Regions from separate parts of the Salmonella sp. A1325 genome, predicted to be linked through region 1. Evidence: predicted binding sites of a transcription regulator. Region 1 holds the regulator's gene; each other region holds the start of a gene.
The links. The regulator PurR, encoded in region 1, represses purine synthesis genes. The targets are predictions, from matches to a motif close to CANGCAAACGTTTGCNTG.

Region 1 (10,270 bases):
GTTGACGCGACAATGACAGCGTTTCCGCTTCTAGTGCGGCGCGTACGCGTTCGATTTTACCCGAGCCAATAATCGGCAGCGGCTGCGACGGCAAACGTAAAATCCAGGCATAGACCACCTGTTCAATAGAACTGGCGTTGAGTTCTTGCGCGATAACGGAAAGTTCCTGGCGCAACGGCTGATAAGCCTCATCATTAAACAGCCGACCGCCGCCAAGACATGACCAGGCCATCGGACGAATACGCAGTTGCTGTAATTGATCTAATGTGCCGTCCAGCAACAAAGGCTGATGAACCGGCGAGATCTCCACCTGATTGGTCGCCAGGGTGAACGGCAGGCGCGATTGCAGCAACGTAAATTGCGCTGGTGTAAAATTAGAAACGCCAAAATGGCGTACTTTGCCGCTTTGGTGCAGATGTTGAAACGCCTCGGCGACGTCATCCGCATCCATTAACGGATCGGGACGGTGAATTAACAACATATCCAGATAATCTGTCGCTAGATTTTTTAATGACTGTTCGGCGCTCAGAATAATATGCCGGCGATCGGTAATATAATGACCGAGCCTATTTTCCGCTCTGGCGGTGGTCGCAATACCGCATTTGGTAACGATTTGCAGTTTTTCCCGCAAATGCGGCGCCAGCGTTAGCGCCTCGCCAAACGCCGCTTCGCACTGATAACCGCCATAAATGTCCGCATGGTCAACGGTAGTGACGCCCAAATCCAGATGTTCTTCGATAAAACTCACTAACTGACGCGCGGACATATTCCAGTCCATCAGACGCCAGTAACCCATGACAAAACGCGAAAACTCCGGGCCTTGTGGAGCGATGGTGACACGCTGAACCATAACAGATTCCTCATAGAGAATAATGAGGTTGAGTATACGCAATTCCGCGTTTAAAAGAGTGAAGGTTGTTGAGGATCTTCCGATGGGAGAGGCTTGTTTGCGCGTATTTTACGCAAGAAACGCTGGCGACAAAGCCGCAGTACATTTTGTTTCTCGGCATCGCTCATTTTTTGCCAGTTAAACCGTTCGTCGCGGCTGCGCATACAGCCCCGACAAAAGCCACGCTCATCAGACTGACAGATACCGCGACATGGGCTTGCTACAGGAAAAAACTCCAACTGCTCGGCCACATCCCCTCCTCAACGTTTGGCGCTTATGACTATTGAAGACGCTAACTGACATTATGGCAACTCTGCTTGCAGTAGACCGACTGGTCTACTATACTACCTGCTATGAATAAGCAAACCGAACACGATACCCGCGAACATCTGCTGGCCACCGGCGAGCAGCTTTGTATGCAGCGGGGTTTTACCGGCATGGGGCTTAGCGAGTTGCTCAAAACCGCCCAGGTGCCTAAAGGGTCGTTTTATCACTACTTTCGCTCGAAAGAAGCCTTCGGCGTCGCCATGCTTGAGCGACATTATGCCTGCTATCATCAGCGTCTTACGGCGCACTTCACCTCCGGTCCCGGTAATCATCGCGATCGTCTTCTCGCCTGGTATCAGGAAACGTTAAAGCAGTTTTGCCAGCAAGGCGCCATCAGCGGTTGCCTGACAGTGAAACTGTCAGCGGAGGTCTGCGATCTGTCGGAGGATATGCGCTCTACGATGGATAAAGGGGCGCAGGAGATCATGGCACTGCTTGCACGCGCGCTGGAAGATGGCCGTAATAGCCACTGTTTACATTTCACCGGCCAGCCGTTGCCACAGGCGCAGGTACTTTATGCCCTGTGGCTGGGCGCCAATTTGCAGGCCAAAATATCCCGTAGCGCCGCGCCGCTGGAAAATGCGTTGGCGCATGTTAAGACCATCATTGCAACGCCTGAGCAGTAACAGGCGTTTTTATTTCCTTTATTACAAGACGACCGGTCTACTTATATCAGGAGCCACTATGTCATCAGCAAAATTGTTTACCCCCCTCAAGGTGGGTGCCATCACGGCGACAAATCGCGTATTTATGGCGCCTTTGACGCGTTTGCGGAGTATTGAACCGGGCGACATTCCTACGCCGTTAATGGCGGAATATTACCGTCAACGCGCCAGCGCCGGATTGATCATCAGCGAAGCCACACAAATCTCCGCACAGGCGAAAGGCTATGCCGGCGCACCGGGATTACACAGCGATGAGCAGATCGCCGCCTGGAAAAAAATCACTCAGGGAGTTCATGCTCAGGGCGGCCATATAGCGGTGCAACTGTGGCATACTGGCCGTATTTCGCACGCCAGCCTGCAACCAGGCGGACAAGCGCCCGTCGCGCCATCCGCTATCAATGCGGGAACCCGCACCTCTTTGCGTGACGAAAACGGCCAGGCCATCCGCGTAGAGACTTCCACGCCGCGCGCGCTGGATACTCACGAGATTCCAGGGATCGTCAACGATTTCCGCCAGGCTATTGCCAATGCCCGAGAGGCAGGCTTCGATCTGGTGGAGCTGCACTCCGCGCACGGTTATCTGCTGCACCAGTTCCTCTCACCGTCTTCTAATCACCGTAGCGATCAGTACGGCGGCAGCGTAGAGAATCGCGCCCGTCTGGTGCTGGAGGTGGTTGATGCAGGCATTAAGGAATGGGGCGCGGACCGTATCGGCATCCGCCTTTCTCCTGTCGGCACTTTCCAGAATGTCGATAACGGCCCGAATGAAGAGGCTGACGCCCTTTATCTGATTGAAGCGTTAGGCAAACGCGGCATTGCTTATCTGCATATGTCTGAACCAGACTGGGCGGGCGGCGAACCGTACAGCGACGCGTTCCGTGAAAAAGTGCGCGCGTGTTTCCACGGTCCCATCATCGGCGCTGGCGCCTATACGCCAGAAAAAGCGGAAGATCTGATCGAAAAAGGGTTGATTGACGCCGTGGCGTTTGGTCGCGATTACATCGCTAACCCGGATCTGGTGGCGCGTCTGCAACGTAAAGCGGAACTTAATCCACAGCGTCCCGAAAGTTTTTATGGCGGCGGCGCGGAAGGCTACACTGACTACCCTACTCTGTAATTTCATTGATAGCGGCCGCACATCGCCGCTATACTTTGAATATCTTGACTATTTTAAGGACAACGAAAATGCGTTTATTGCATACTATGCTGCGCGTCGGCGATTTGCAGCGTTCCATCGCTTTTTACACCAACGTTCTGGGCATGAAATTGCTGCGTACCAGTGAGAATCCGGAATACAAATACTCACTGGCCTTTGTGGGATATGGTCCGGAAACGGAAGAAGCGGTTATCGAACTAACCTATAACTGGGGCGTTGAGAGCTACGACATGGGCAATGCGTACGGGCATATCGCGCTGAGCGTTGACAATGCTGCTGAAGCCTGTGAACGCATTCGTCAGAACGGCGGCAACGTGACCCGTGAAGCGGGGCCGGTAAAAGGCGGTTCGACCATCATCGCCTTCGTTGAAGATCCGGATGGCTATAAAATCGAATTGATTGAAGCTAAAGACGCAGGCCGCGGTCTGGGTAACTGATCCCCCGCCGGGCGCAGGTCACTGCGCCCGTTGTTTTACTGCATCCCGGCGTAAAATTTGCCATAATACGCGCTGCATTTTTTCGTATTAAGAGACTCAGATGTCCGATAACGCTCAACTTTCCGGTCTGTGCGACCGTTTTCGTGGTTTTTATCCTGTCGTCATCGACGTTGAAACTGCAGGATTTAACGCTAAAACCGATGCGCTGCTCGAAATCGCCGCCATCACGCTGAAAATGGATGAACAAGGCTGGCTGATGCCGGACATGACGCTGCATTTCCATGTGGAGCCATTCGCTGGAGCCAACTTACAGCCGGAAGCGCTCGCGTTTAACGGTATCGATCCCTCTAACCCGCTACGCGGCGCGGTGAGTGAATATGAGGCGCTACACGCTATTTTCAAAATGGTGCGTAAAGGTATCAAAGAAAGCGGTTGTAGCCGCGCCATTATGGTCGCGCATAACGCCACTTTTGATCACAGTTTTATGATGGCCGCCGCAGAGCGCGCCTCGCTGAAACGTAACCCGTTTCATCCGTTCGTCACCTTTGATACCGCGGCATTGAGCGGACTGGCGCTGGGACAAACGGTGTTATCAAAAGCGTGCCTGGCGGCAGGTATGGAGTTTGACGGCGAAAAGGCCCATTCCGCTTTGTATGATACCGAGCGGACAGCGGTACTGTTTTGTGAAATCGTCAATCGCTGGAAGCGCCTGGGCGGCTGGCCGTTACCTTTGCCGACGGACAAATAACGTGGCTAACGACGCCGCTCTTGCTTACTATGGCAGTAAAAAAGCGACCTTTACAGGTCGCTTTCCCCTTTCACAGATTACTCTGCGTCCGGCTCCTGAGTTTTATATTTTGCCGCAGTTTCTTTAATAAGCTGCTGCAACTCACCACGCTGATACATTTCAATCACAATATCACACCCGCCGACCAGCTCGCCGTCCACCCACAGTTGTGGGAATGTCGGCCAGTTGGCGTATTTCGGTAATTCAGCGCGAATATCCGGGTTTTGCAGGATATCAACATAGGCAAAACGTTCCCCGCAGGCTGAAAGCGCCTGAACGGCCTGCGCAGAGAAACCACAGCTTGGCAGTTTCGGTGAACCTTTCATATACAGGAGAATCGGGTTTTCAGCGATCTGGCGCTGAATTTTTTCGATAGTGGTGCTCATTGTCTCGCTTCCTTAAACTACTTTTACGACCGAAGCCTGTCATTGTAACGGGTCAGGCTGGCAACGGAAAATAACATTTTCATCATGCCTTATTATTTTACCGTCTGCGGGAATAAGTTGTATACAAAATATCTTTTAAGCGGGTTGCCACGCAGTGATTTGTAGATAACGCGTTCGTGTTTAGCATTAATTGCTATTTTTTTTACATCTGTTAACGAAACACAGCTTCAGAAACCAAAAGCAATTACCAATCTGTGCTTTTGTAGATTAGAATTATCAGGTTTTGTAAATCATACGCAGGCATGAATCGCCTGCCTTTAACAGAGGATTGCTCAGTGGCGCGGATAAACAAAATCTCGATCACGCTCTGTGCTTTACTTTTTACTACTCTCCCTTTTACGCCAATGGCCCATGCTTCCAGGCAAGCCAAAGCGACGCCTGCTGTTTCTCATGTCACGAAAACGGCAGATAAAAAGAAAAGCACAACGAAAAAGATCAGTAAGACCAACAAAAAAAACGTAAAAAAAACCTCAAAAACCAGCCGTTCTTCTTCCGCTTCTACGCCAAAACGTACCACCGCCTCCACGAAATCTCGTCATACGACGCATCGTCGTAACAGAACCGCGCCCACGTCAATCGCCGCCCTCGACGTAACGGAAAAATGCACGACGCGTAAAGGCCGTAAGCCGCACTGCGTGAAGGGGAAAGGAACATTGCCGGTCTCTATTGCCGATGCGCATCGTGCAAAAGTACAAAAAGCGACGAAAACCGCGATGTCCAAGCTCATGAATCAGATTGGTAAACCGTATCACTGGGGAGGCGCGTCGCCGCGCACCGGTTTTGATTGCAGCGGTCTGGTGTATTATGCCTATAAAGATTTAGTGAAGATCCGTATCCCCCGAACGGCGAATGAGATGTATCACCTGCGTGACGCGGCGCCCATTGAGCGTAGCGAGTTGAAAAACGGCGATCTGGTGTTCTTCCGTACGCAGGGGCGCGGCACCGCCGATCACGTTGGCGTCTATGTCGGCAACGGTAAGTTTATCCAGTCTCCGCGCAGCGGTCAGGAAATTAAGATCACCTCACTGAACGAAGAGTACTGGCAGCGTCATTATGTCGGCGCCCGTCGGGTGATGACGCCTAAAACAATTCGCTAATATTTTATCCTGTCGTTTAACGACAGGATAACTTCTTCTTTTGCGCCACCTCTCAATTTGCTACCCTATCCTTACGCGCACCAGGGTTATTGTGCGTGCGCAATATTAATAATAAGGAGAGAAGCAATGTCGTTCGAATTACCTGCATTACCGTATGCCAAAGATGCTCTGGCACCGCATATTTCTGCTGAGACGCTGGAATATCACTATGGCAAACATCATCAGACTTACGTGACCAATCTTAACAATTTGATCAAAGGCACGGCGTTTGAAGGCAAATCGCTGGAAGAGATCGTGCGAGCCTCCGAAGGCGGTATCTTTAATAACGCCGCTCAGGTATGGAACCACACCTTCTACTGGAACTGCCTGGCGCCAAACGCTGGCGGCGAACCGACCGGGAAACTGGCTGATGCTATCGCGGCATCTTTTGGCAGCTTCGCGGAATTTAAAGCGCAGTTCACCGATGCCGCTATCAAAAACTTTGGTTCCGGATGGACATGGCTGGTAAAAAGCGCTGATGGCAAACTGGCTATCGTTTCTACCTCAAATGCCGGTACGCCGCTGACTACGGATGCAACGCCGTTGCTGACGGTTGATGTGTGGGAACACGCGTATTACATCGACTACCGCAACGCCCGTCCAAACTATCTGGAGCATTTCTGGGCGCTGGTTAACTGGGAATTTGTTGCGAAAAATCTCGCCGCATAAGTCTGAGTACGCAGAAGGTACGCCTTCTGCGTTTTAGAGAGGGATAGAATAGAGGAGACGCCCACCCTCAGAAGAGAGGAAATCAGTGCAGAGCGGCCGTTAATCCACCTGCGACAATCACGCCCAGAACAATCAGCGTAGTAATCAACGAAAATTTCAGGTCGGTACTCATCAAGTTTTCTCCTTTTTATTCCCACACAAAAAGTGATATAGCGCATTTTTGCACATTCCCGCACAAAAATCTCTCATGTTTTATATTGATAACTGTTTTTAACGCTTCCCCTTTTCCTCAAGATCAGACAAAATTCCAGGCTTACTGAATTAGCGTAACGGCCATTGACCCCTTCCTGACGTTCCGTGTCGTTTTTCCGGCGTGCCGCAACCCTGATGTTGCGATTAGGGTGTGTGTAGGCAAACGTTTACCTGGCGTTTCTCAGGAGCTTAGCGAGGGTCTGGAGTGAAATGTAATGGCAACAATTAAAGATGTAGCGAAACGAGCAAACGTTTCCACTACAACTGTATCACACGTAATCAACAAAACGCGTTTTGTCGCTGAAGAAACGCGTAACGCGGTCTGGGCGGCAATTAAAGAGCTGCACTACTCTCCCAGCGCCGTCGCGCGTAGCCTGAAGGTTAACCATACCAAGTCGATAGGCTTACTGGCGACCAGCAGCGAAGCGGCCTATTTTGCCGAAATTATCGAGGCAGTTGAAAAAAACTGTTTCCAGAAAGGCTATACGCTGATTTTAGGCAACGCCTGGAATAACCTGGAAAAACAGCGCGCCTACCTGTCCATGATGGCGCAAAAGCGCGTGGATGGCCTGCTGGTGATGTGTTCTGAGTATCCAGAACCTCTGCTTTCCATGCTGGAAGAGTATCGCCATATTCCGATGGTGGTGATGGACTGGGGTGAAGCGAAGGCCGATTTTACCGACACGGTGATTGATAACGCCTTTGCAGGCGGCTATATGGCGGGTCGTTATCTGGTTGAGCGCGGCCACCGGGATATTGGCGTTATTCCCGGCCCGCTGGAGCGCAACACCGGCGCGGGCCGGCTCGCAGGCTTTATGAAAGCCATGGAGGAGGCGCTGATCAACGTGCCGGACAACTGGATTGTTCAGGGCGACTTCGAGCCGGAATCCGGTTACCACGCGATGCAGCAAATTTTATCGCAGTCACATCGCCCTACCGCCGTTTTCTGCGGCGGCGATATTATGGCGATGGGCGCGCTTTGCGCGGCTGACGAAATGGGGCTTCGCGTACCGCAGGACGTTTCGGTGATCGGTTATGACAATGTGCGTAACGCCCGTTTCTTCACCCCGGCGCTGACGACGATTCACCAGCCCAAAGACTCTTTAGGCGAAACCGCATTTAATATGCTATTGGATCGCATCGTCAATAAGCGTGAAGAGTCACAGTCTATTGAAGTTCATCCACGCCTGGTTGAGCGTCGCTCGGTCGCTGACGGCCCGTTCCGCGACTATCGGCGTTAATCCCCGCTGTCGGGAGCCTCTTCTGGCTCCCGCAGCCACTCCCGATTCAACGTTTCGCTATCGCCCAAATAGTCCAGCAGCCATGCCAGCGCGGGCGAGGCCTCGTTTTGCTGCCACGTCACGCAACAGGCCGCATCGGGAAACGGATTCTCTAACGTCAGCGCCACCCATTTTCCGCTGTCTATCCACTGTCGGGCAAAATGCGTCGGCACCATTCCCACGCATAGTCCTGCCGACAGGCAGGTTGCCGATGACTCCCAGTCCGGTACGACGACCCTTTTTTGGTTATCCAGCAGCCAGGTAATCCGTTTCGGTAAGGTTCGCGAAGTGTCTTCCCTGACCAGCGACGGCCAGTTGCGCAGGGTATCGTCGCTTAACGGCCCAGGCATTGACGCCAGCGGATGATCGCTTGCCACTACGCAGCTCCAGCTCAGGGTCCCCATATCCCGAAAAGCGTAACGTCCCCCTACCGGAATCGCCTGCGTCGCCCCAATCGCCAGTTCGACACGCCCGTCGGAGAGCGCGTCCCAGACGCCGTTAAACACCTCCTGAAAAACCAGCAGTTCCACATCGTCAAAATGACGATAGAAATCGACGATCATCTGCCGGGTACGTTCAGGTCTGACGATATTGTCCACCGCAATAGCTAACTGCCCGCGCCAGCCATTAGCAATTTGCTGACACTGCTGGCGAGTGATCTGCATTTTTTTGATAACAGAACGCCCTTCTTTTAAAAACCAGACGCCAGCAGGCGTCAGTTCAACATCACGGTGACGTCGTACAAAAAGCGGTACGGCCAGCCACTCCTCTAGCTGACGAACGGTGTAGCTGACTGCTGAAGGCACACGGTGCAGTTCCTGCGCCGCCGCGCTAAAACTGCCATTGCGCGCCACGGCGTCAACCACTTCAAGCGAGTATTCCGACCACATAATTTGCCTACAAAAATTTTGAATTCACTGGACAAATATTAACGTTTCACAACCGTAATTTCACTCCCTACACTCTGCGACAATGTCTGTCTGATAAGAAAGAGAAACAAATATGCAACCTGGAAAAGGTTTTTTAGTCTGGTTAGCCGGTCTTAGCGTGCTGGGATTTCTGGCTACGGACATGTACCTGCCCGCATTTGCCGCCATACAGGCGGATTTACAAACGCCTGCCGCCGCTGTCAGCGCCAGCCTCAGCCTGTTTTTAGCTGGCTTTGCCGTCGCGCAACTCCTCTGGGGACCGCTATCGGATCGTTATGGCCGTAAACCGATTTTACTGCTGGGGTTATCTATCTTTGCGCTCGGAAGTCTGGGGATGCTGTGGGTAGAAAGCGCGGCAGCACTGCTGACGCTGCGCTTTGTGCAGGCCGTCGGCGTTTGTGCGGCAACGGTAATCTGGCAAGCGCTGGTGACCGATTATTATCCTTCGAAAAAAATTAATCGTATCTTCGCCACTATCATGCCTCTGGTGGGATTATCCCCGGCGCTTGCGCCCTTACTGGGAAGCTGGATACTGACGCATTTCTCATGGCAGGCGATTTTCGCCACCCTGTTCGTGATTACGTTGTTGCTGATGTTACCGGCGCTGCGCTTAAAACCATCGGTAAAAGCGCATACCGAGGGACAGGATAAACTCACTTTCGCGACGTTGTTACGCTCTAAAACCTATCGCGGTAATGTGCTGATTTATGCCGCCTGTTCCGCCAGCTTTTTTGCGTGGCTAACAGGGTCCCCGTTTATTCTCAGCGCGATGGGTTACAGCCCGGCAGTGATTGGCCTGAGCTATGTTCCGCAAACCATCGCTTTTCTGATTGGCGGATATGGTTGCCGCGCGGCGCTACAAAAATGGCAGGGCTACCAATTGCTTCCGTGGCTGTTAGGGCTGTATGCGCTGAGCGTTATCGCCACCTGGGGAGCGGGCTTCCTGAATAATGCCTCACTGGTGGAGATACTGATTCCTTTCTGCGTAATGGCGATTGCTAATGGCGCCATCTACCCTATCGTCGTCGCGCAAGCGTTACGCCCTTTCCCTCAAGCCACGGGACGCGCTGCGGCGCTACAAAATACGCTGCAACTGGGGTTATGTTTCCTGGCAAGTCTGGTAGTTTCATGGCTCATCAGCACGCCGCTGCTGACCACCACCAGCGTAATGCTCTCTACCGTTGTTCTGGCGGCGTTAGGTTACAAAATGCAGTCTCATGCAGATTGCGCTGAGACCTGATTTCCCCATGCCAATGTCGCCCACGACAAGTCCCACTAAAGACTTGTTAACTGCCAG
Region 2 (10,270 bases), on a different contig from region 1:
GCTGATTAATTACCAGGCGTTACTGGTCGGTAACCTTATCGGCGTGCCATTGTGCTATTTTATTATTCGTACTCTCCGCAATCCGCTGCACCTGCGCGGGTATTATCAGCAATTAAAGCTACAGATTGATAGCAAGGCCACTAAAAAAGAGATCGTTATTTGGCTGGCCGTATTGACTACACTAATGTTTATACTGTGTATGCCATTGACTGATAATAGTTCAATATTTAGTACCAACTATACGCTTTCGTTATTATTGCCGGTCATGCTGTGGGGCGCGATGCGCTATGGCTATAAGTTTATTTCAATTATCTGGGCCGTCGTGCTAATTACGTCAATTCATTATTATCAGCGTTATATGCCCTGGTATTCAGGTTATGATACGCAATTAGCGATTACCTCTTCGAGCTATCTGGTTTTTTCTTTTATTGTTAATTATATGTCTGTACTGGCCACGCGCCAGCGCGTAGTGAGTGGTCGCGCACGGCGGCTGGCCTATCTTGACCCGGTGGTACATCTTCCCAATTTACGTGCGTTAAACCGCGCGCTCCAAAATGCGCCCTGGTCTACGATCTGTTTTTTACACGTGCCAGGTCTGGAGCTATTGGGTAAAAATTATGGCGTCATGCTACGCATCCAGTATAAGCAAAAGCTCTCTCACTGGATTACGCCGATGTTGGCCTCCAATGAGTGCGTCTACCAGATGTCAGGGCACGACCTGGTGCTGCGTCTTAATACAGAGTCGCATCAGCAGCGTATTGAAGCGCTGGATAAACATATTAAGCAGTTTCGGTTTATCTGGGATGGACTGCCGCTACAGCCGCCTGTCGGCGTGAGCTACTGCTGCGTGCGTTCTCCGGTTAGCCACCTTTATCTTCTGCTGGGCGAATTAAGCACCAGTTCCGATCTTTCGTTGACGACTAACGCGCCGGAGGATTTACAGCGGCGCGGCGCAATGCACCTGCAGCGCGATTTGAAGGGCAGAATTGCGATGATGAATCGCCTGCAACAGGCGTTGGAGCACGATCATTTTTTCCTGATGGCGCAGCCTATTTTCGGTGTACGTGGGGACGTTTACCATGAAATTTTACTGCGACTCAGGGATGACAACGGCGACGTTATCAACCCGGACAATTTTTTACCCGTGGCGCATGAGTTTGGTTTGTCTTCTGCTATCGATCTTTGGGTGATTGAAAACACGCTGCGGTTTATGGCGGCCAGCCGGGAATATATGCCCGCGCATCGTTTTGCCATTAATCTGTCGCCAACATCGGTATGCCGCGCCCGTTTTCCTGCAGAAGTTAAGCAGTTGCTTAAACAATATCAGGTTGAACCCTGGCAACTGGTTTTTGAGGTAACGGAAAGCAACTCTCTCACCAATGCTGAGCAGGCGCAGTTGACGCTGGGACAGCTACAGCAGTTTGGCTGTCAGATAGCGATTGATGATTTCGGTACTGGCTACGCCAGCTATGCGCGGCTGAAAAACGTTGACGCCGATATTCTTAAAATTGACGGCAGTTTTATTCGCAATATAGTGTCAAACAGTCTCGATTATCAGATTGTGGCTTCTATTTGTCATTTAGCGCGAATGAAAAATATGCAGGTCGTCGCGGAGTATGTCGAGAGCGAAGAAATACGAAGCGTCGTGCTCTCGTTGGGGATCGACTATCTTCAGGGATATTTAATTGGCGAGCCGCAGCTATTATCTGAGATTCAGTAAAGGCAGACGCCGCGTCGCGGCGTCTGATCCACAATTTACGCGGCGATCTCCGGCGAGCTTTCTTCCTCAATATTGAGACGCCAGCCAGTTACCGCTTCCCAGTACTGCTGTTCTTTTTCCAGATCAAGCAGTACCAGCGCATTCTGGCTGAACCAGTCATGCGGAAAACATAACGTCCAGTGGCTGTCATCGGTCGTTAGCCGCAGCGTCGGCGGCGTGGTGGTCGCCTGCCGCTGGTTGTTCAGTAATACGCCCAGCCGAAGTAGCTGAATTAACGGCAGATACTGTTTTTTCTTAAACAGCGTAAAGCGGGGCATATCATCCAGTTTTATGGCTTTACGATGGTAACGCACCAGCGTCGCCATCATCATTTGCTGCTCCTGATTAAAGCCGGGCAAATCGCTGTGTTGCAGGATATAAGCTGAATGGCGATGTAAACCGCTGTGATTAATATTCAGTCCAACCTCATGCAGCATTGCCGCCCAACGGAGCAACGCTTCAAGCTGCGGATGCGCCAGTTTTGGCTGCTGGGCCTGCCACTGCTCGTACATCTGCATGGTGGTTTCCAGCACGCGTCTGGCCTGTTCTCTGTCAATGTTGTATTGATTGGCCAGACTTTTTGCGGTACGGCTGCGAACATCCTGATGGCGGAAGCGGCCTTCCATTTCATACAGCACGCCTTCGCGCAACGCGCCGTCGGAAAGGCGAAGCTCGCGGATAGCCAGAGCATCAAAAACGCCGCACAGAATTGCCAGGCCCGGCACAAAGACCGTTTTGCGTTCTTCAGACAGACCCGGCAGGCTGAGCGCATTAAAGGAGCGGTGCTTCAACACTTCTGACTTCAGTTTATCAAGGCGCTCCGGCGTAATGAAGCCATCTTTCTCACCCAGCGCCAGGAGAACTTCATGAGCGGCCTTAATCGTACCGGAAGCGCCCATCGCTACGTTCCAACCCTGAATACGATACTGCCAGGTTAAGGTTTCCAGTTTTTGCGCCGCCGCCATTCGAGCGCGCTGGAAGTTTTCTTTATTGATAACGCCGCCGGGAAAGTAGAGCTGCGCGAAGCTCACGCAGCCCATACGACGGCTTTCAACCAGCCTGGGTTCGAAGTTTTCGCCAATGACCAGCTCTGTTGACCCGCCGCCGATATCGATCACCAGCTTGCGGCCTTTTTCCGGCTGCGTATGTTCTACGCCCATAAAAATCAGGCGCGCTTCTTCGTTACCGGAAATAATCTCTATCGGGTAGGGAATAACCTTTTCCGCGCGTTTGAGAAAATCAGCGGCATTTTGCGCCTGACGTAACGTATGGGTGCCTACGATACAGACGCTGGAAGGGGAGAAACCTTGTAAGCGTTCAGCAAACAACGACAGACAGCTAAGCCCTCGTTCCATGGCTTCTTCGCTGAGTTTGTTATCCGCGCCCAGCCCGTCCGCCAGATGGACGCGCTGTTTTAAGCGCCCGATAATCTGCATTGCGCCGTCAACCACGCGGGCAATGACCATATGAAAGCTGTTTGAGCCGAGATCGACCGCAGCGAACTCCTGCGGGCGAGGGGATTTATCGTAAATTGGCATAGCGTTAGTCTGGTTGCTCGAGTGATTTGATGTAGTCATAAATTGCCAGCTGCGCCTGAACTTTACGGCGATTGCCGCGCGGCACGTAGCGGTTGCTGAGTTCTTTATCGATAAAACGCGCTTTTACCGTGTCGCTAAACAGAATGTCAATGATATCCAGGACGCGTTGTTTAAGCCGCGGGTCGAGGATAGGCGTAGCGACTTCGATACGGTAGTCAATATTACGCGTCATCCAGTCAGCTGAAGAGAGCCAAACTTGCTTATCACCGCCGTTTTCGAAAATATAAACCCGATCGTGTTCCAGATAGCGATCCACGATGCTAATCGCGCGAATATTATCGCTAATGCCTTCCAGTTGCGGAATAAGAGAACACATACCGCGCACCAGCAGATTGACCTGGACGCCCGAACCCGACGCGGCGTATAGCCTGTCGACCAACCCTTTATCGACCAGGTTGTTAAGCTTTAAGGTAATCCCTGACGGTAAGCCTTGCTGGGCATTGGCGATTTCACGATCGATCATCTCATACAGCAGACGCCGTGAGTTTTGTGGAGAAACCATCAAATAATCGAAAGTGACCGGGCGATAGGGGTTTTCAATAAAATTAAAGACCCGACGCACTTCATTGGTAATGCGCGCATCGGCGGTCAGCAGCGAATAATCGGTATACAGCCGCGCTGTTTTTTCGTTGAAGTTACCGGTGCCGATATGCGCATAACGCACCACGTCATCGCCCTCTTTTCGTGAGATGAGAAAGAGTTTGGCGTGAATTTTCAGCCCAGGCGCAGAGAAAATAACATGGACGCCCGCTTCGGTTAACCGCTTGGCCCAGTGAATATTCGCCTCTTCATCGAAGCGCGCCTGCAACTCCACCACCACGGTGACTTTTTTGCCGTTATGGGCGGCATGGATCATCGAGTCAATAATGCGCGAGTCTTTCGCTACGCGATAAATATTGATTTTGATCGCCAGCACGCTTGGGTCAAACGACGCCTGACGCAGCAGTTCCAGTACATGCTCGAAGGTATGGTACGGATAATAGAGCAGCACATCACGTTCGCGAATCGCGTCGAAACCGTTACGAAACTTCTCTTTATCAAACCAAAGATGGCGTAACCGCGGTAACGGTTTATTGACCAGGTTGGCTTTACCGACATTCGGAAAATTAATAAAGTCTTTAAAATTGTGGTAGCGCCCGCCGGGTACGATTGAGTCATACCGGGAGATCGTCAGTTTTTCCCGCAGCACGTCGACCAGCGCGGCGGGCATATCGCGTTGATAGACAAAGCGCACAGGTTCAGCGGTCAGGCGCTGCTTCAGGCTGGAAGACATCAGCTCCATCAGACTGGATTCCATCTCATGCACCAGGTCATATTCGGCATCGCGGGTCATTTTCATCGAATAGGCATTAAGCGCGTCATAGTCGAAGAACCCTTTAAAAATGTCATCCAGGCAGTAGCGCAGAATATTATCCAGAAGAATCATCGGCTTGCGTCTGCGCGGTGTTTCCGGCGGCAGATTAACGAAGCGTGGGACTTTGTCGGACGGTATCTCCAGCAGCGCATAGTTTATGGTATCGCCGCGGATAATCTCCACCGCCAGATAGGTGTAATCATCTTTTAAAAACTGAACAAGATCCGTCTCCCGGTTAATGAGAATCGGGGTAATATGCTGGCGCAAATAGTGCTTAAAATAGTGGCGCAACCAGCTTTGTTGGTTCACCGAGAGCTGACGCTCGTTGATCAGAAAGATTTGATTACGCGCCATTTCCAGCAGTAATTCGTTGTACAGGCCGTCGAACTCCTGGTCTGCTTTCAACACGCGGGACTGAATTTTGCCTAACAAATGGCGTGAATGAGAATTTGAACCCTGTTCTTCGCTGATAATAATGCGTCGTTTCAGTTCAGCGAAACGCACTTTGTAGAACTCGTCGAGGTTATTAGAATAGATTCCCAGGAACCGCATCCGCTCAATCAACGGGTTGGATTTATCCGCTGCTTCCTGTAACACGCGTTCGTTAAATGCTAACCAGCTTAGTTCTTTCTCGATATATAGCTTTTCCTGACCCATTACTACCTATACTCCGTTTTATTCACGGGACACTGCCTGATGATTATGGCGAGCATTACGCGTTAATGTCCAACTGCGCCAGAAAAATATGACAATAAACTGATAGCATAAAGGAAGGGAAAAGAGTAGGCCGGATAGGCATTTATGCCGCCATCCGGCAAGCAGACGCAGTCCTGTTCGATGACGTATTATTCGTCAGACGCATAACCTTGCGGCGGCAGACGACGCCCGTCCAGCCAGGCGGCGTTATCGCGCATCTTTAGACGCCCCTGCGCAAACCAGCTAATCACCAGCGGATAAATCGCATGTTCCTGAGTCTGTACGCGTGCGGTGATATCATCTTCGCTGTCGTCGGCAAAAACCGGCACCTTCGCCTGGAGAATGACCGGGCCGCCGTCGAGTTCGTCTGTCACGAAATGTACCGAGGTACCGTGCTCCTCATCGCCGTTTTCCAGCGCCTGGCGATGGGTATGCAACCCCGGATATTTTGGCAGCAGGGAAGGGTGAATGTTCAGCAGTCGCCCGTAGTAATGCGCGACAAACATCGGACTCAGAATACGCATAAAACCGGCCAGCACGACCACATCGGGCGCATACGCGTCTATCTTGCGAATCAACTCGCGATCGAAGGCGTCGCGGCTGTCAAACCGATCGGCAGTCAGCGCTTGCGCCGGAATACCGGCTTCTCTGGCGCGTTCAAGGCCGAACGCGTCGGCCTTATTGCTGAATACTGCCCTGAGGGTGCCTTTAATTTTCTTCGCTTCGCAGGCATCGATAATCGCCTGTAAATTGCTTCCATTGCCGGAAATCAGCACCACAATATTCATTATTCAATAACCACACGCTGTTCGGAATCAGAGGCTTTGATGATACCGATTTTCCATGCGTTTTCACCTTTCTCGTTTAGCAGAGCAAGCGCTTTGTCCGCCTCCGGAGCGGAGAGCGCAATCACCATGCCGACGCCGCAGTTAAAGGTACGGTACATTTCATGTCGGCTGACATTACCGGCGGTTTGCAGCCAGGTAAAGATGGCGGGCCACTGCCAGGACGACTCATTAATTACCGCCTGGGTATTCTCCGGCAGAACGCGCGGAATATTTTCCCAAAAGCCCCCGCCGGTGAGGTGGGCGATAGCGTGTACATCGACGTTTTCAATCAGTTCCAGAACCGATTTTACGTAGATACGGGTCGGTTCAAGCAGATGATCGGCCAGCGGCTTCCCTTCCAGCAGAGTGGTTTGTGGGTCGCAGCCGCTAACGTCAATAATTTTCCGCACCAGCGAATATCCATTCGAGTGCGGGCCGCTGGAGCCGAGTGCAATCAGCACGTCGCCTTCGGCAACCCGGGAGCCGTCGATGATTTCTGATTTTTCGACTACGCCGACGCAGAAACCCGCCACATCGTAATCTTCGCCGTGATACATGCCCGGCATTTCCGCCGTCTCGCCGCCGACCAGCGCGCAGCCGGATTGCAGGCAGCCTTCGGCAATACCGTTGATCACGCTGGCGGCGGTATCGACATCCAGTTTACCCGTGGCATAGTAATCGAGGAAAAACAGCGGTTCCGCGCCCTGAACGACCAGATCGTTTACGCACATTGCCACCAGATCAATACCGATAGCGTCGTGGCGCTTTAAGTCCATCGCCAGGCGAAGTTTGGTGCCTACGCCGTCAGTGCCGGAAACCAGTACCGGTTCACGATATTTTTGCGGCAACGCGCACAGCGCACCGAAACCGCCCAGACCGCCCATAACCTCCGGGCGGCGAGTTTTCTTCACTACGCCTTTGATTCGATCAACCAGAGCGTTACCCGCATCAATATCGACGCCGGCATCTTTATAGCTAAGAGAGGTCTTATCGGTCACTGCCTGGTTCCCCACGTTTTTTCTTGCGGTAAAAGTTAAATTCGGCGCAATTCTAACAGGGAAAGCAAACGTTTGCGAGCGTGGTCTGCGCCCTGGATATTCGGGCGATTTTTTTGGCATGGTTTCGGTCGCTGCTTGAAAATTTCTCTGTTGGGAAAAAAGAAAAGGATATCCAGCACTTGGTTTACGACAGGCGGTCGGGACAGGCCATTCATCCTTAAAATTGCTAAGATTCAAACGGTTGTTAGCCTTTATCGCCTGTTTCAACGTGAGTGATTTATACTCACTTTTCCACTATCAGCGCTTTTGGTTGATCCAGGTCAAGCATACATTGTGTTGCGTCAGAGAGGAAAAGCGGTATAATCCGGCGATTTTTTTTGTGGTTGCCAGTCATCTGAGGATAGGAGAAGAGTATGAAGATCGTGGAAGTCAAACACCCACTCGTCAAACACAAGCTGGGTCTGATGCGTGAAAACGACATTAGCACTAAACGCTTTCGTGAACTCGCCTCAGAAGTAGGCAGCCTGCTGACGTATGAAGCGACAGCCGACCTGGAAACGGAAAAAGTCACCATCGAAGGCTGGAATGGCCCGGTGGAAATCGACCAGATCAAAGGTAAAAAAATTACCGTTGTGCCGATTCTGCGCGCGGGTCTGGGCATGATGGAAGGCGTTCTGGAAAATGTACCGAGCGCGCGTATCAGCGTAGTCGGGATGTACCGTAACGAAGAGACGCTTGAGCCAGTACCTTATTTCCAGAAACTGGTATCGAACATTGATGAGCGCATGGCGCTGATCGTCGACCCGATGCTGGCGACCGGCGGTTCTGTCATCGCGACCATCGACCTGCTGAAAAAAGCAGGCTGTAGCAGCATTAAGGTGCTGGTGCTGGTCGCCGCGCCGGAAGGCATTGCGGCGCTGGAAAAAGCGCACCCGGACGTTGAACTGTACACCGCCTCTATCGATCAGGGGCTTAACGAGCACGGATACATTATTCCGGGGCTTGGCGATGCCGGCGATAAGATTTTTGGTACCAAATAAGTGAATAAATAATTAAAAGCCGACTTTAAGAGTCGGCTTTTTTTTGAATAAAACAACTCATAACAAACACACTTAGAGGAAAACACTATGACGCGCCGTGCTATCGGGGTGAGTGAAAGACCGCCGCTTTTACAGACAATCCCGCTTAGTTTACAGCACCTTTTCGCCATGTTTGGCGCGACCGTGCTGGTGCCAGTTCTGTTTCATATCAACCCCGCGACGGTTCTGCTGTTTAACGGTATCGGAACGTTGCTGTATCTCTTTATCTGCAAAGGTAAAATTCCGGCCTACCTCGGATCGAGCTTTGCCTTTATTTCCCCGGTACTACTGCTGTTGCCGCTGGGTTATGAAGTGGCGCTGGGCGGTTTTATTATGTGCGGCGTGCTGTTCTGTCTGGTCTCTTTCATCGTTAAAAAAGCGGGCACCGGCTGGCTGGATGTGATGTTCCCGCCTGCGGCAATGGGCGCAATCGTTGCCGTCATCGGTCTGGAGCTGGCTGGCGTCGCGGCGGGGATGGCCGGATTGCTGCCTGCGCAAGGGCAGTCGCCGGACACGAAAACAATTATCATCTCCATGGTCACGCTGGCGGTGACGGTGTTCGGCTCCGTACTGTTTCGCGGTTTCCTGGCGATCATTCCGATTTTGATCGGCGTGCTGGCGGGCTATGCGCTGTCATTCGCGCTGGGAGTGGTCGATACCACGCCGATTGCCCAGGCGCACTGGTTTGCGCTGCCGACCTTCTATACGCCGCGTTTTGAATGGTTCGCGATCCTGACGATTCTGCCCGCGGCGTTGGTCGTGATCGCCGAGCATGTCGGTCATCTGGTGGTGACGGCGAATATCGTCAAAAAAGATTTAGTGCGCGATCCCGGTTTGCACCGCTCGATGTTCGCTAACGGACTGTCAACGATCGTCTCCGGCTTCTTCGGCTCCACGCCGAATACCACCTATGGGGAAAATATTGGCGTCATGGCGATCACCCGCGTCTACAGTACCTGGGTTATCGGCGGCGCGGCGATTTTCGCCATTCTGCTTTCCTGCGTCGGCAAACTGGCGGCGGCGATTCAGATTATCCCGTTACCCGTGATGGGCGGCGTCTCGCTGCTGTTGTACGGCGTTATCGGCGCGTCGGGGATTCGCGTATTGATCGAATCAAAAGTCGACTACAACAAAGCGCAAAACTTGATCCTCACCTCGGTGATTTTGATCATCGGCGTGAGCGGCGCGAAAGTGCATATCGGCGCGGCAGAATTGAAAGGGATGGCGCTGGCGACCATCGTCGGGATTTGCCTGAGCCTGATTTTTAAACTGATTAGCCTGTTGCGTCCGGAAGAAGTGGTACTGGAGGCAAATGATGCGGAGTCTCCGCATCAGTAACGGGTTGCCGGGCAGCGATGCTGCCCGGTTCTATCTCAAGGGAATTATGTGGTAAACTCAGCGCGATTTTATGTCATCCTGGGTTGAGGTATCTCTGAACACACCGGCACAGCTCTCTTTGCCACTTTATCTTCCTGACGACGAAACTTTCGCAAGTTTCTGGCCGGGGGATAACGCCTCTCTACTGGCCGCGTTACAAAACGTGTTGCGCCAGGAACATAGTGGATATATCTACCTTTGGGCGCGTGAAGGCGCGGGCCGCAGCCATTTGCTGCACGCCGCCTGCGCTGAATTGTCGCAGCGTGGAGATGCGGTAGGCTACGTCCCGCTCGATAAACGTACCTGGTTCGTGCCGGAAGTGCTCGACGGTATGGAACACCTCTCGCTGGTGTGTATTGATAACATTGAGTGTGTCGCTGGCGATGAACTGTGGGAGATGGCGATCTTTGATCTCTATAACCGCATTCTGGAGTCCGGTAAGACGCGGTTATTGATCACCGGCGATCGTCCGCCAAGACAGTTAAATCTGGGCTTGCCCGATCTCGCTTCCCGTCTGGACTGGGGGCAAATCTATAAACTCCAGCCTCTTTCCGATGAAGACAAACTTCAGGCGCTACAGTT
Region 3 (10,270 bases), on a different contig from region 1:
CACCTACCGTAACCCAAAACGGATCACCTCTTCGCTGGCTCATTAAAGCATAATTGACCCCCACCGATTGGTCGCCCATTCCCTCTATGTGCTCAGGAGACAGATTGTCTCGTTTGTTATTGATATAGGAACCCACAGTTGATAATTCCAGTCTGTCGGTCAAACCGTAACGAATCTTCAATAACCATATCTGGGAGTAAACATCCGGACTTCCGTGCCCCTCGATTTGATGATCTTTATCGCGAAATGAGCTATTCACGGCGGTTAATAACTTTCCTTCCGGCAATACTGAACCACCAGAAATAGCGGTATTAACTGGTGCACCTAATAGATTACTGGGATTATTTTCTCCGTTAGCTGCCATTGCATTCATTAATATAAAATATGTCATTAATGGCAGAAATATAAATCGTTTCATTATTCCCTCCAGGTATAAAAAACAAAGCGCTAAGTTAATAAATATTTACGTTATTTATGCTTGTTTTTAATTTATAATTTAAACTAATAACTTGATGAATTTAATATACGGAAATTTTTTCAACTATATTGAGAGGTAAATAACGATTCCGGAGAGAAACCATTTGTAACCACATGTATATATACCGTGTTATTTTGATTAAATAACAGCAAGGTAAAAATGATGCACAATGAATCATTAGACTCTAAAAAACCGGTAATTTAATTCTGGCTAATACACTGATACAAACGCCAGGTTGCCTGACAGGAGCCAACGATTTACTGTAATATATTGAATTAGTAACACTTTGTAGCCTGAATAAGGCACTCACACTGCATCCGACATAAACAAAACGCACTTTATTAACAAGCTGAAAAGGCGCCGAAGCGCCTTTAGAAAACAGTCGAATCAGTAAATTACTGGTAGTCGCTAATCGGTACGCAGGAGCAGAACAGGTTACGGTCGCCATAAACATCATCCAGACGTTTCACCGTCGGCCAGTATTTGTCTGCCACGCCTGCCGGGAATACGGCAACTTCACGGCTGTACGGATGCGCCCACTCGGCGACCAGTTCGCTCTGAATGTGCGGCGCGTTCACCAGCGGGTTATCTTCCAGCGGCCAGACACCCGCTTTCACCTGGTCAATCTCTGCGCGAATAGCCAGCATCGCATCGATAAAGCGATCCAGCTCAGCCTTACCTTCAGATTCCGTCGGTTCAACCATCAGCGTGCCCGCCACCGGGAACGACATGGTTGGCGCATGGAAACCGTAGTCGATCAGACGCTTGGCAATATCCAGCTCGCTGATGCCGGTTTCTTCTTTCAATGGGCGAATATCAAGAATACATTCGTGCGCCACTCGGCCATCGCGACCGGTATACAGTACCGGGTACGCGTCTTTCAGACGGCTGGCAATGTAGTTAGCGTTAAGAATCGCGACCTGACTTGCCTGCTTCAGGCCTTCTGCGCCCATCATGCGGATGTACATCCAGCTGATTGGCAGGATAGAGGCACTGCCGAACGGCGCCGCAGACACCGCGCCCTGACGGGTTAACATGCCTTCGATTTGCACCACGCTATGACCCGGTACGAACGGTGCCAGATGCGCTTTCACGCCAATCGGTCCCATGCCTGGGCCACCGCCGCCGTGCGGAATGCAGAAAGTTTTATGCAGGTTAAGATGCGAAACGTCCGCGCCAATAAAACCCGGTGAGGTGATGCCGACCTGAGCGTTCATGTTCGCGCCGTCAAGGTAAACCTGGCCGCCGAACTGGTGCACAACTTCACACACTTCACGGATCGTTTCTTCATAGACGCCGTGGGTGGACGGATAGGTCACCATGATGCAAGAAAGGTTCGCAGCATGTTGTTCTGCTTTGGCCCGCAGATCGTCCAGGTCGATGTTGCCGTTCTTATCACAGGCGACCACCACCACCTGCATTCCTGCCATATGTGCAGAAGCAGGGTTAGTGCCGTGAGCAGAAGCCGGGATCAGGCAGATATCGCGATGCCCTTCGTTGCGGCTTTCGTGATAGTGACGAATCGCCAGCAGCCCCGCGTATTCCCCCTGTGCGCCGGAGTTAGGCTGCATACAGACGGCGTCGTACCCGGTGAGTTTCACCAGCCAGTCAGAAAGCTGGCTAATCATCTGATGATATCCTTCGGCCTGTTCCGGCGGGCAGAACGGGTGCAGTTCAGCGAATTCCGGCCAGGTGATAGGGATCATCTCGGCGGCAGCGTTCAGCTTCATGGTGCAGGAACCCAGCGGGATCATCGCCTGATTCAGCGCCAGATCTTTACGCTCCAGCGAGTGCATGTAGCGCATCATCTCGGTTTCGCTGTGGAAACGGTTAAATACCGGATGCGTCAGAATCGCATCGTCGCGCAGCATACTTTGCTGAATGGAACGGCTATCAAGCGCCACGTCTTTATCCAGTGTTTCAATGTTCAGACCGTGACTGTCGCCCAACAAAACATTGAACAACTGCGCCACATTCTCACGGGTGGTGGTTTCATCAAGGGTGATACCTACCGCGTTATGAATATCGCTGCGCAGATTGATCTCCGCCGCTTCCGCACGCGCCAGTACCGCAGCTTTATCAGCCACTTCCACACACAGCGTGTCAAAGTAATGCGCATGACGCAGCTTTAAGCCTTTCTGCTGCAGACCTGCCGCCAGAATATCGGTCAGGCGGTGGATACGATTAGCGATGCGCTTCAGACCGACCGGACCATGATAAACGGCATACAGACTGGCGATGTTAGCCAGCAGTACCTGCGAGGTACAAATGTTGGAGTTCGCTTTCTCACGACGGATATGCTGCTCGCGAGTCTGCATCGCCATGCGCAGTGCGGTATTGCCCGCCGCATCTTTTGAGACGCCAATAATACGGCCTGGCATGGAGCGTTTAAATTCGTCTTTGGCGGCAAAGAACGCCGCGTGCGGGCCACCATACCCCATCGGTACGCCGAAGCGTTGCGCAGAGCCGAAAACAATGTCCGCGCCCTGTTTGCCCGGCGCGGTAAGCAGCACCAGCGCCATAAAGTCGGCGGCGACGCTGACAATCACTTTACGGGCTTTGAGTTCGCTAATCAGCGCGCTGTAATCGTGAATTTCGCCCGTGGAGCCAACCTGCTGCAACAGCACGCCAAACACATCCTGGTGATCCAATGCTTTCGCCGCGTCATCCACAATGACGTCAAAGCCAAAGGTTTCGGCACGCGTACGCACGACGTCCAGAGTTTGCGGATGGACATCAGAGGCGACAAAGAAACGGTTGGCATTTTTCAGTTTGCTGACGCGCTTTGCCATCGCCATCGCTTCAGCGGCGGCGGTCGCTTCATCCAGCAGCGAGGCGGAAGCCATGTCCAGTCCCGTCAGGTCCAGCGTCACCTGTTGGAAGTTGAGCAGCGCTTCCAGACGCCCCTGAGAGACTTCCGGCTGATAAGGAGTGTAGGCGGTATACCAACCCGGATTTTCCAGCATGTTGCGCAGGATAACCGGCGGTAGCTGCACGGCGGTGTAGCCCATGCCAATGTACGACGTGAAGCGCTTGTTACGCCCGGCGATGGCTTTTAATTCCGCCAGTGCGGCATATTCGGTTGCCGCCTCGCCAACCTGCGGCGGAGTCGCGAGCTGAATGTCTTTCGGCACAATCTGACCTGTCAGCGCGTTTAACGACTCGGCGCCAACCGCATTCAGCATCTCTTGTTGCTGCGCGGCGTCCGGTCCGATGTGGCGTTCAATGAAAGCGCCGCGGTTTTCAAGCTGGCTTAACGTCTGTGTCATGGGCGATGGTTCCTGAAACGTGCAGTGAATCGTGATTGTCTCTAACTCAGTTGCCCGGTGGCGCTGACGCTTACCGGGCCTACGCGTGCGAAAACGAATACGCAAAATCATTCGCGTTGCAGTGAGTAGGCCGGATAAGCATTAGCGCCATCCGGCACAACATTATTCGTCTTCTAACAATGCCTCATACGCGGTGGCATCCAGCAGCGATTCAAGTTCGCTTTCATCGCTGGCTTTGATTTTAAAGATCCAGCCACCGGCATACGGTTCGCTGTTCACCAGCTCCGGGGAGTCGCTCAGCGCATCGTTTACCGCCACGATCTCGCCGCTTACCGGCGCATAAATGTCGGACGCCGCTTTTACGGACTCCGCCACGGCGCAGTCGTCGCCCGCGCTTACGGTCGCGCCGACTTCCGGCAGATCAACAAAAACCATATCGCCCAACAGCTCCTGAGCGTGTTCAGTAATGCCAACGGTGTAAGTGCCATCCGCTTCTTTACGCAGCCATTCGTGTTCTTTGCTGTATTTCAGTTCTGCGGGTACGTTGCTCATCAATTAATCTCCAAAAAAGGATGAATCACGCGACGGCTTTGCCGTTACGCACAAAAACAGGTTTAGTCACTTTTACCGGCATTTCACGGTTACGAATTTGTACAATCGCCGTCTCGCCGATGCCCGCCGGAACGCGCGCCAGCGCAATGCTGTAGCCCAACGTTGGGGAAAACGTCCCGCTGGTGATAATGCCTTCTTGCTGATTGCCCTGCGCATCGGTAAAACGCACCGGCAGTTCATTACGCAATACGCCTTTCTCGGTCATCACCAGACCGACCAACTGTTCGTGGCCTTTTTCACGCTGCATCTCCAGCGCCTCACGGCCAATAAAGTCGCGGTCAGCAGGTTCCCAGGCGATAGTCCATCCCATATTAGCCGCCAGCGGAGAGATACCTTCATCCATCTCCTGACCGTACAGGTTCATGCCTGCTTCCAGACGCAGCGTGTCGCGCGCGCCAAGACCGCACGGCTTCACGCCCGCTTCCACCAGCGCACGCCAGAAATCCGCCGCTTTTTCATTCGGCATGGCGATTTCATAGCCCGCTTCGCCGGTATAACCGGTGGTGGCGATAAACAGATCGCCCGCCTGAACGCCGAAGAACGGCTTCATACCTTCTACTGCATGGCGCTGTTGGTCAGTAAACAGAGTCGCCGCTTTTTCCTGCGCATTCGGCCCCTGTACCGCAATCAGCGACAGGTCGTCACGAACGGTGATGTCGATGGCATAAGGTTCAGCGTGTTGGGTAATCCAGGAGAGGTCTTTTTCGCGGGTGGCGGAGTTAACAACGAGACGGAAGAAATCTTCAGTGAAGTAGTAGACGATAAGGTCATCAATCACGCCGCCCGATGCGTTAAGCATACCGGAGTAGAGGGCTTTACCCGTCTTCGTTAGCTTCGCGACGTCGTTGGCCAGCAGATAACGTAGAAACTCTCGTGTACGGCTGCCATGAAGATCGACAATGGTCATATGCGATACATCAAACATCCCGGCATCGGTGCGCACAGCGTGGTGTTCATCAAGCTGAGAGCCGTAATGCAGGGGCATCATCCAGCCATGAAAATCGACCATGCGGGCGCCGCATAGCGTGTGTTGTTCGTACAAAGGCGTCTGTTGGGCCATCTTTTCCTCGTTGAATTAGCGGGGGCTAACAACCATTTTCATGGGAAATCTTCGCCACGAAACCTGGCATCGACGCCCTTTTTCCTGCGCCGACGCAAACGTTCTCTTGCTCCTGAACTTACCACCGAACCAGGCGCTAAACCATAAGGCTGAATTTACCATCACATTAGCTTATGACTAAAAAACGCTAAAATCTCATCAGCACAAAAAACCAATATCACACTAAATAACCGTCATAAAAAGGAAGCTGATACGATTTACCACAACATAAATTAATATTAAATGCGGAAAAAATGTCGAAAATCGCGTTCGCCAAAAATAGTGGCATTAGAAAATATAATGCGAAATAAGCGGTGAAATTAGATTATTTCAAACGAGGAAAGCCCCCCGGCGCGATAGCCGGGAAAGCAAAGTGTGACGGGTTTCAAACTCTTGCTGGCGTGCAGTCAGACGCTTAACGAAGCCATTGCGGAAGGTCGTTTAGCCCCATTGCCTGGCGAAGCAGTTGGGGTTTGACGCCGGGGAGCGTATCCGCCAGTTTCAGCCCGATGTCGCGCAGCAATTTTTTTGCCGGATTTTCGCCGGCAAACAGGTCACGAAAACCTTGCATCCCGGCAAGCATCATCGCCGCGCTATGTTTACGGCTACGCTCATAACGACGAAGATAAAGATGTTGACCAATGTCTTTGCCCTGGCGCTGAAGCCGGCGCAGATCGTCCACCAGTTCGGCCGCGTCCATAAAGCCGAGGTTGACGCCTTGTCCTGCCAGCGGGTGGATGGTGTGCGCGGCATCGCCGACCAATGCCAGACGATGCGCGGCAAACTGGCGAGCATAGCGGCCCGTCAGCGGAAAAATCTGCCGTTCGCTTTCCAGGCGGCATAAGCCCAGCCGATTATCGAAGGCGATAGTCAACGCCTGGTTAAACGCCTCGTCGCCGCTCTGTTGCATACGCTCCGCATCCTGCGGAGAAAGCGACCAGACAATGGAACACAGATGCGGATCGCTTAACGGCAAAAACGCCAGAATACCTTCACCATGAAACACCTGGCGAGCAACCGCGCCGTGCGGCTCTTCGGTGCGGATAGTCGCTACCAGCGCATGGTGACGGTAGTCCCAGAAAGTTAAGGGAATATCCGCTTTGTTACGCAGCCAGGAGTTGGCGCCATCCGCGGCAATCACCAGACGCGCGGTTAACATCGCGCCGTCTTTTAAAGTCAGGAAGGCGTCGTTTTCCCCCCAGGCGACCTGCTGTAGCTCCGCTGGCGCCATTAAGGTGATATCCGCCGCTTGCTGCGCTTTTTGCCACAGTGCATAGTGAATGACGCTGTTTTCAACAATATGCCCCAGATGGCTATATCCCATGCTTGCGTCATCAAACGTAATACGGCCAAAGCTGTCTTTATCCCAGACTTCCATACCGTGGTAGCAACTTGCCCGTCGCGCCACAATGTTTGACCATACGCCAAGACGGGTAAGCAGTTTTTCGCTGGCGGCATTAATCGCCGACACCCGAAGCTGAGGCGGCGCATCGTTCGCCAACGGCTGGGGGACAACGTGATCCAGTACCGCAACGCGCAAACCACTTCCCTGCAAGCCGCAGGCGACAGCCAGTCCCACCATGCCTCCGCCAACTATTGCTACATCAACACTTTGCACTATTTACTCCTGGAAACCGGAACAATCAAACCGTAGGCCGGATAAGGCGAAGCCGCCATCCGGCATTTTTACGAACACGATGCCGGATGGCGGCGTAAATGCCTTATCCGGCCTACAGATCTGCTTAACGCGCAACCCAACCTAAGGTCCGCTGTGCCAGCGCATCGCGCGCAGGTGGTAATAATTCCATCGCCATTAAACCGATATTGCGCCCGATAACCAACGGTGCCCAACGATTTGCAAACAGATGGACCAGACCGTTCGTTACGCCAATCGTCGTATCCCGGTCAACCTGACGACGCTGCTGATAGCGCGATAACACGTGCCAGGCGCCAATATCCTCGCCCGCGTCCTGTGCCGTGACCAGCGTTTCCGCCAGGCTCATGACATCGCGCAGACCGAGATTAAACCCTTGTCCGGCGATAGGATGCAACGTCTGCGCCGCATTGCCGACCACGACAGTCCGGTGAGTAAACACTTTCGCCGCCGTAGTCAGGGCAAGCGGATACGCGCTGCGCTTACCCGCCTGAGTAATTCGCCCCAGCCGCCAGCCGAACGCGGCCTGCAACGCATGACAAAACTGCGCGTCGGACCAGCTCAGCACCTCATCGCGCTGGTCGAGCGGGTGACACCAAACCAGCGAACATCGGCCATGCGACATCGGCAACATCGCCAGCGGGCCATTGGGAGTAAAACGTTCAAAGGCGCGTCCCTGATGCGGGATCGCGGTCGCGACATTCGCTATCACCGCTAACTGTTCGTAAGGCTCCTGATGCCAGTCAACGCCGCAGGCTGACGCCAGCGCGGAGTGGGTACCGTTAGCCGCCACCAGCACGCTGCCAGCTATCACATTGCCGTTTTCCAGAGTGACGTTAACCTGCTGTTGGGTACGCGACACGCTGGCTACGCGCTCCGGGCAGTGCAGCGTAACGCCTGGCGCTTTACGCAAGAGCGCAAACAGACGCAGCCCGATATCATGCAGCTCCGCAACGTGACCCAACGCTGCCAGGCTGTAGTCCTGCGCGTCGAGAGTCACAAATCCGGCATGACCGCGATCGCTGACGTGTACGGTGTTGATTGCCGTTGCGCAATCGGAAATCGCCTGCCAGACGCCAATTCGCGCCAGTTGCTGGCAAGTGCCCGCCGCCAGCGCAATCGCTCTGGCGTCAAAGCCGGGATGACCGTCGGCTTCAGGCGCTTTCGCTTCAATCAGGTGTACCGGCAACATCCCATGACTGAACTGAGAGATAGCCAGCGCCAGCGTCGCGCCAGCCATGCCGCCGCCAACGATAATGACGCTCATTGCTGCCGCGCCGCCGCCATTAATGCTTCAATGTCATCCGCCTTCTTCACAACGCCAGCGGTCAGGTTTTCATTACCGGTTTCGGTAATGACGATGTCATCTTCAATTCGAACGCCAATGCCGCGATACGCTTCCGGCACGTCGGCATCCGGCGCGATATAGAGGCCTGGCTCTACGGTCAGCACCATGCCCGGCTCCAGGATGCGGGAGCGATCCGGCCCATAAACGCCGACATCATGAACATCCAGCCCCAGCCAGTGGCTCAAGCCATGCATAAAGAAAGGACGATGCGCATTTTCGGCAATCAGTTGATCAACCTCTCCTTGCAAAATCCCCAGCTTCACCAGCCCGGTTATCATGATGCGCACGACCTCGCCGGTCACCTCCTGAATAGAGGTGCCAGGACGGAACAGTCGCAGGCTGGTCTCCAGCGATTCCAGAACGATGTCATAAATTTCACGCTGGGCTGGCGTGAATTTCCCGTTCACCGGGAAAGTACGCGTGATGTCGCCCGCGTAACCTTTATATTCACAGCCCGCGTCGATAAGCACTAAATCGCCGTCGCGCATTTCACTTTCGTTTTCAGTGTAATGCAGGATACAGCCATTTTCGCCGCTGCCGACAATGGTGTTATAGGAGGGATAGCGCGCGCCGTGGCGATTAAATTCGTGGTGAATTTCCCCCTCCAGCTGATACTCAAACATCCCCGGACGGCATTTTTCCATCGCGCGAATATGCGCCAGCGCGCTAATTTCCCCGGCGCGGCGCAGGACAGCAATCTCGTCCGGCGATTTGAACAGGCGCATCTCATGGACGATCGGTCGCCAGTCAGTCATGGTGGCCGGCGCGGTCAGATTCTGGCGGGAGCCTTTACGCAGCTTCTCCAGCGCAGCCAGAACAATCTCGTCGGCATACGCATATTCGCCCTGCGCGTGGTACACCACATCCAGACCATTAAGCAACTGAAAGAGTTGCTGGTTGATTTCGCTAAACGCCAGCGCCCGGTCAACGCCCAGTTTTTCCGGCGCGGCATCCTGTCCTAAACGGCGACCAAACCAGATTTCCGCCGTCAGGTCGCGAACGCGGTTGAACAAAACGCTGTGGTTGTGGGTGTCATCACTCTTAATCAGTACCAGCACGGCTTCCGGTTCGTTAAAACCGGTGAAATACCAGAAGTCGCTACTCTGGCGATACGGATATTCACTGTCTGCGCTGCGCGTCGCCTCCGGCGCGGCAAAGATCAGCGCGGCGCTGCCGGGCTGCATTTGCGCCAGTAATGCCTGGCGACGGCGTTGGTATTCCTGCTGAGTCATGACATGGCCTCCATTTCGTTTTTTCTTAGTGTAGCGTCGGTTTACGCACTTCCGGCGCGGTCGGCTGTTGGCGCGTGAAAGTGTCATGACATAACAACGCCGCAACACGGACATATTCGATGATCTCTTCGAGCGACATCTCCAGCTCTTCCTGATCTTCGCTCTCATCATAACCAAGCTGCGCAATATTACGCAGGTCGTCAATCGCTTCACCCGTTTCGCCGGTGACTTTATCAAGTTTAGGCTGCGTTACGCCGAGGCCAAGCAAAAAGTGGTTAACCCACCCGGCTAATGCATCTGCGCGATCGAATACGCTGACATCGTCGCCTTCAGGCAGATAAAGCTGAAAAAGAAAGCCGTCGTCTTCCAGCGCGTCGCTGGTCGCCGCGTGCATTTTGCGCAGCGCCTGAGCAAGCTCATGCCCGAAGGCCAGACCTTCGTTCGTCAGGTCGTGCAACAGCGGCTGCCATGAGCTGTCGTTGTTGCCGCCGCAAATCATCCCGCTGATTAAACCATGCATTTCAGCCGGGGTCAGACCGGCCCCTTGTTGATTCAAAAACCGGTTCATTTCGTTGTAA

Region 2: purM (phosphoribosylformylglycinamidine cyclo-ligase) is a predicted target of PurR. The motif match lies at 7,294-7,311, and genes of this name have one in related genera.
Region 3: gcvT (glycine cleavage system aminomethyltransferase GcvT) is a predicted target of PurR. The motif match lies at 5,511-5,528, and genes of this name have one in related genera.

The regions. Positions count from the first base shown of each region.
Region 1 is NZ_JAMLWO010000001.1:474,670-484,939, forward strand. Features, by position in the region: gene NAZ64_RS02450 (aldo/keto reductase) at 1-850, opposite strand, end outside; gene NAZ64_RS02455 (DUF1289 domain-containing protein) at 901-1,140, opposite strand; gene NAZ64_RS02460 (TetR/AcrR family transcriptional regulator) at 1,243-1,842, shown strand; gene nemA (alkene reductase) at 1,901-2,998, shown strand; gene gloA (lactoylglutathione lyase) at 3,067-3,474, shown strand; gene rnt (ribonuclease T) at 3,575-4,222, shown strand; gene grxD (monothiol glutaredoxin 4) at 4,300-4,647, opposite strand; gene NAZ64_RS02485 (C40 family peptidase) at 4,983-5,804, shown strand; gene sodB (superoxide dismutase [Fe]) at 5,931-6,512, shown strand; gene cydH (cytochrome bd-I oxidase subunit CydH) at 6,595-6,684, opposite strand; gene purR (HTH-type transcriptional repressor PurR) at 6,980-8,005, shown strand; gene punR (DNA-binding transcriptional activator PunR) at 8,002-8,934, opposite strand; gene punC (purine nucleoside transporter PunC) at 9,047-10,213, shown strand.
Region 2 is NZ_JAMLWO010000008.1:78,311-88,580, reverse strand. Features, by position in the region: gene NAZ64_RS16055 (bifunctional diguanylate cyclase/phosphodiesterase) at 1-1,720, shown strand, start outside; gene ppx (exopolyphosphatase) at 1,756-3,297, opposite strand; gene ppk1 (polyphosphate kinase 1) at 3,302-5,368, opposite strand; gene purN (phosphoribosylglycinamide formyltransferase) at 5,557-6,195, opposite strand; gene purM (phosphoribosylformylglycinamidine cyclo-ligase) at 6,195-7,232, opposite strand; gene upp (uracil phosphoribosyltransferase) at 7,646-8,272, shown strand; gene uraA (uracil permease) at 8,360-9,649, shown strand; gene NAZ64_RS16020 (DnaA inactivator Hda) at 9,744-10,270, shown strand, end outside.
Region 3 is NZ_JAMLWO010000002.1:344,381-354,650, forward strand. Features, by position in the region: gene NAZ64_RS05565 (transporter) at 1-418, opposite strand, end outside; gene gcvP (aminomethyl-transferring glycine dehydrogenase) at 874-3,747, opposite strand; gene gcvH (glycine cleavage system protein GcvH) at 3,910-4,299, opposite strand; gene gcvT (glycine cleavage system aminomethyltransferase GcvT) at 4,325-5,419, opposite strand; gene ubiI (FAD-dependent 2-octaprenylphenol hydroxylase) at 5,874-7,076, opposite strand; gene ubiH (2-octaprenyl-6-methoxyphenyl hydroxylase) at 7,201-8,379, opposite strand; gene pepP (Xaa-Pro aminopeptidase) at 8,376-9,692, opposite strand; gene NAZ64_RS05600 (YecA/YgfB family protein) at 9,718-10,270, opposite strand, start outside.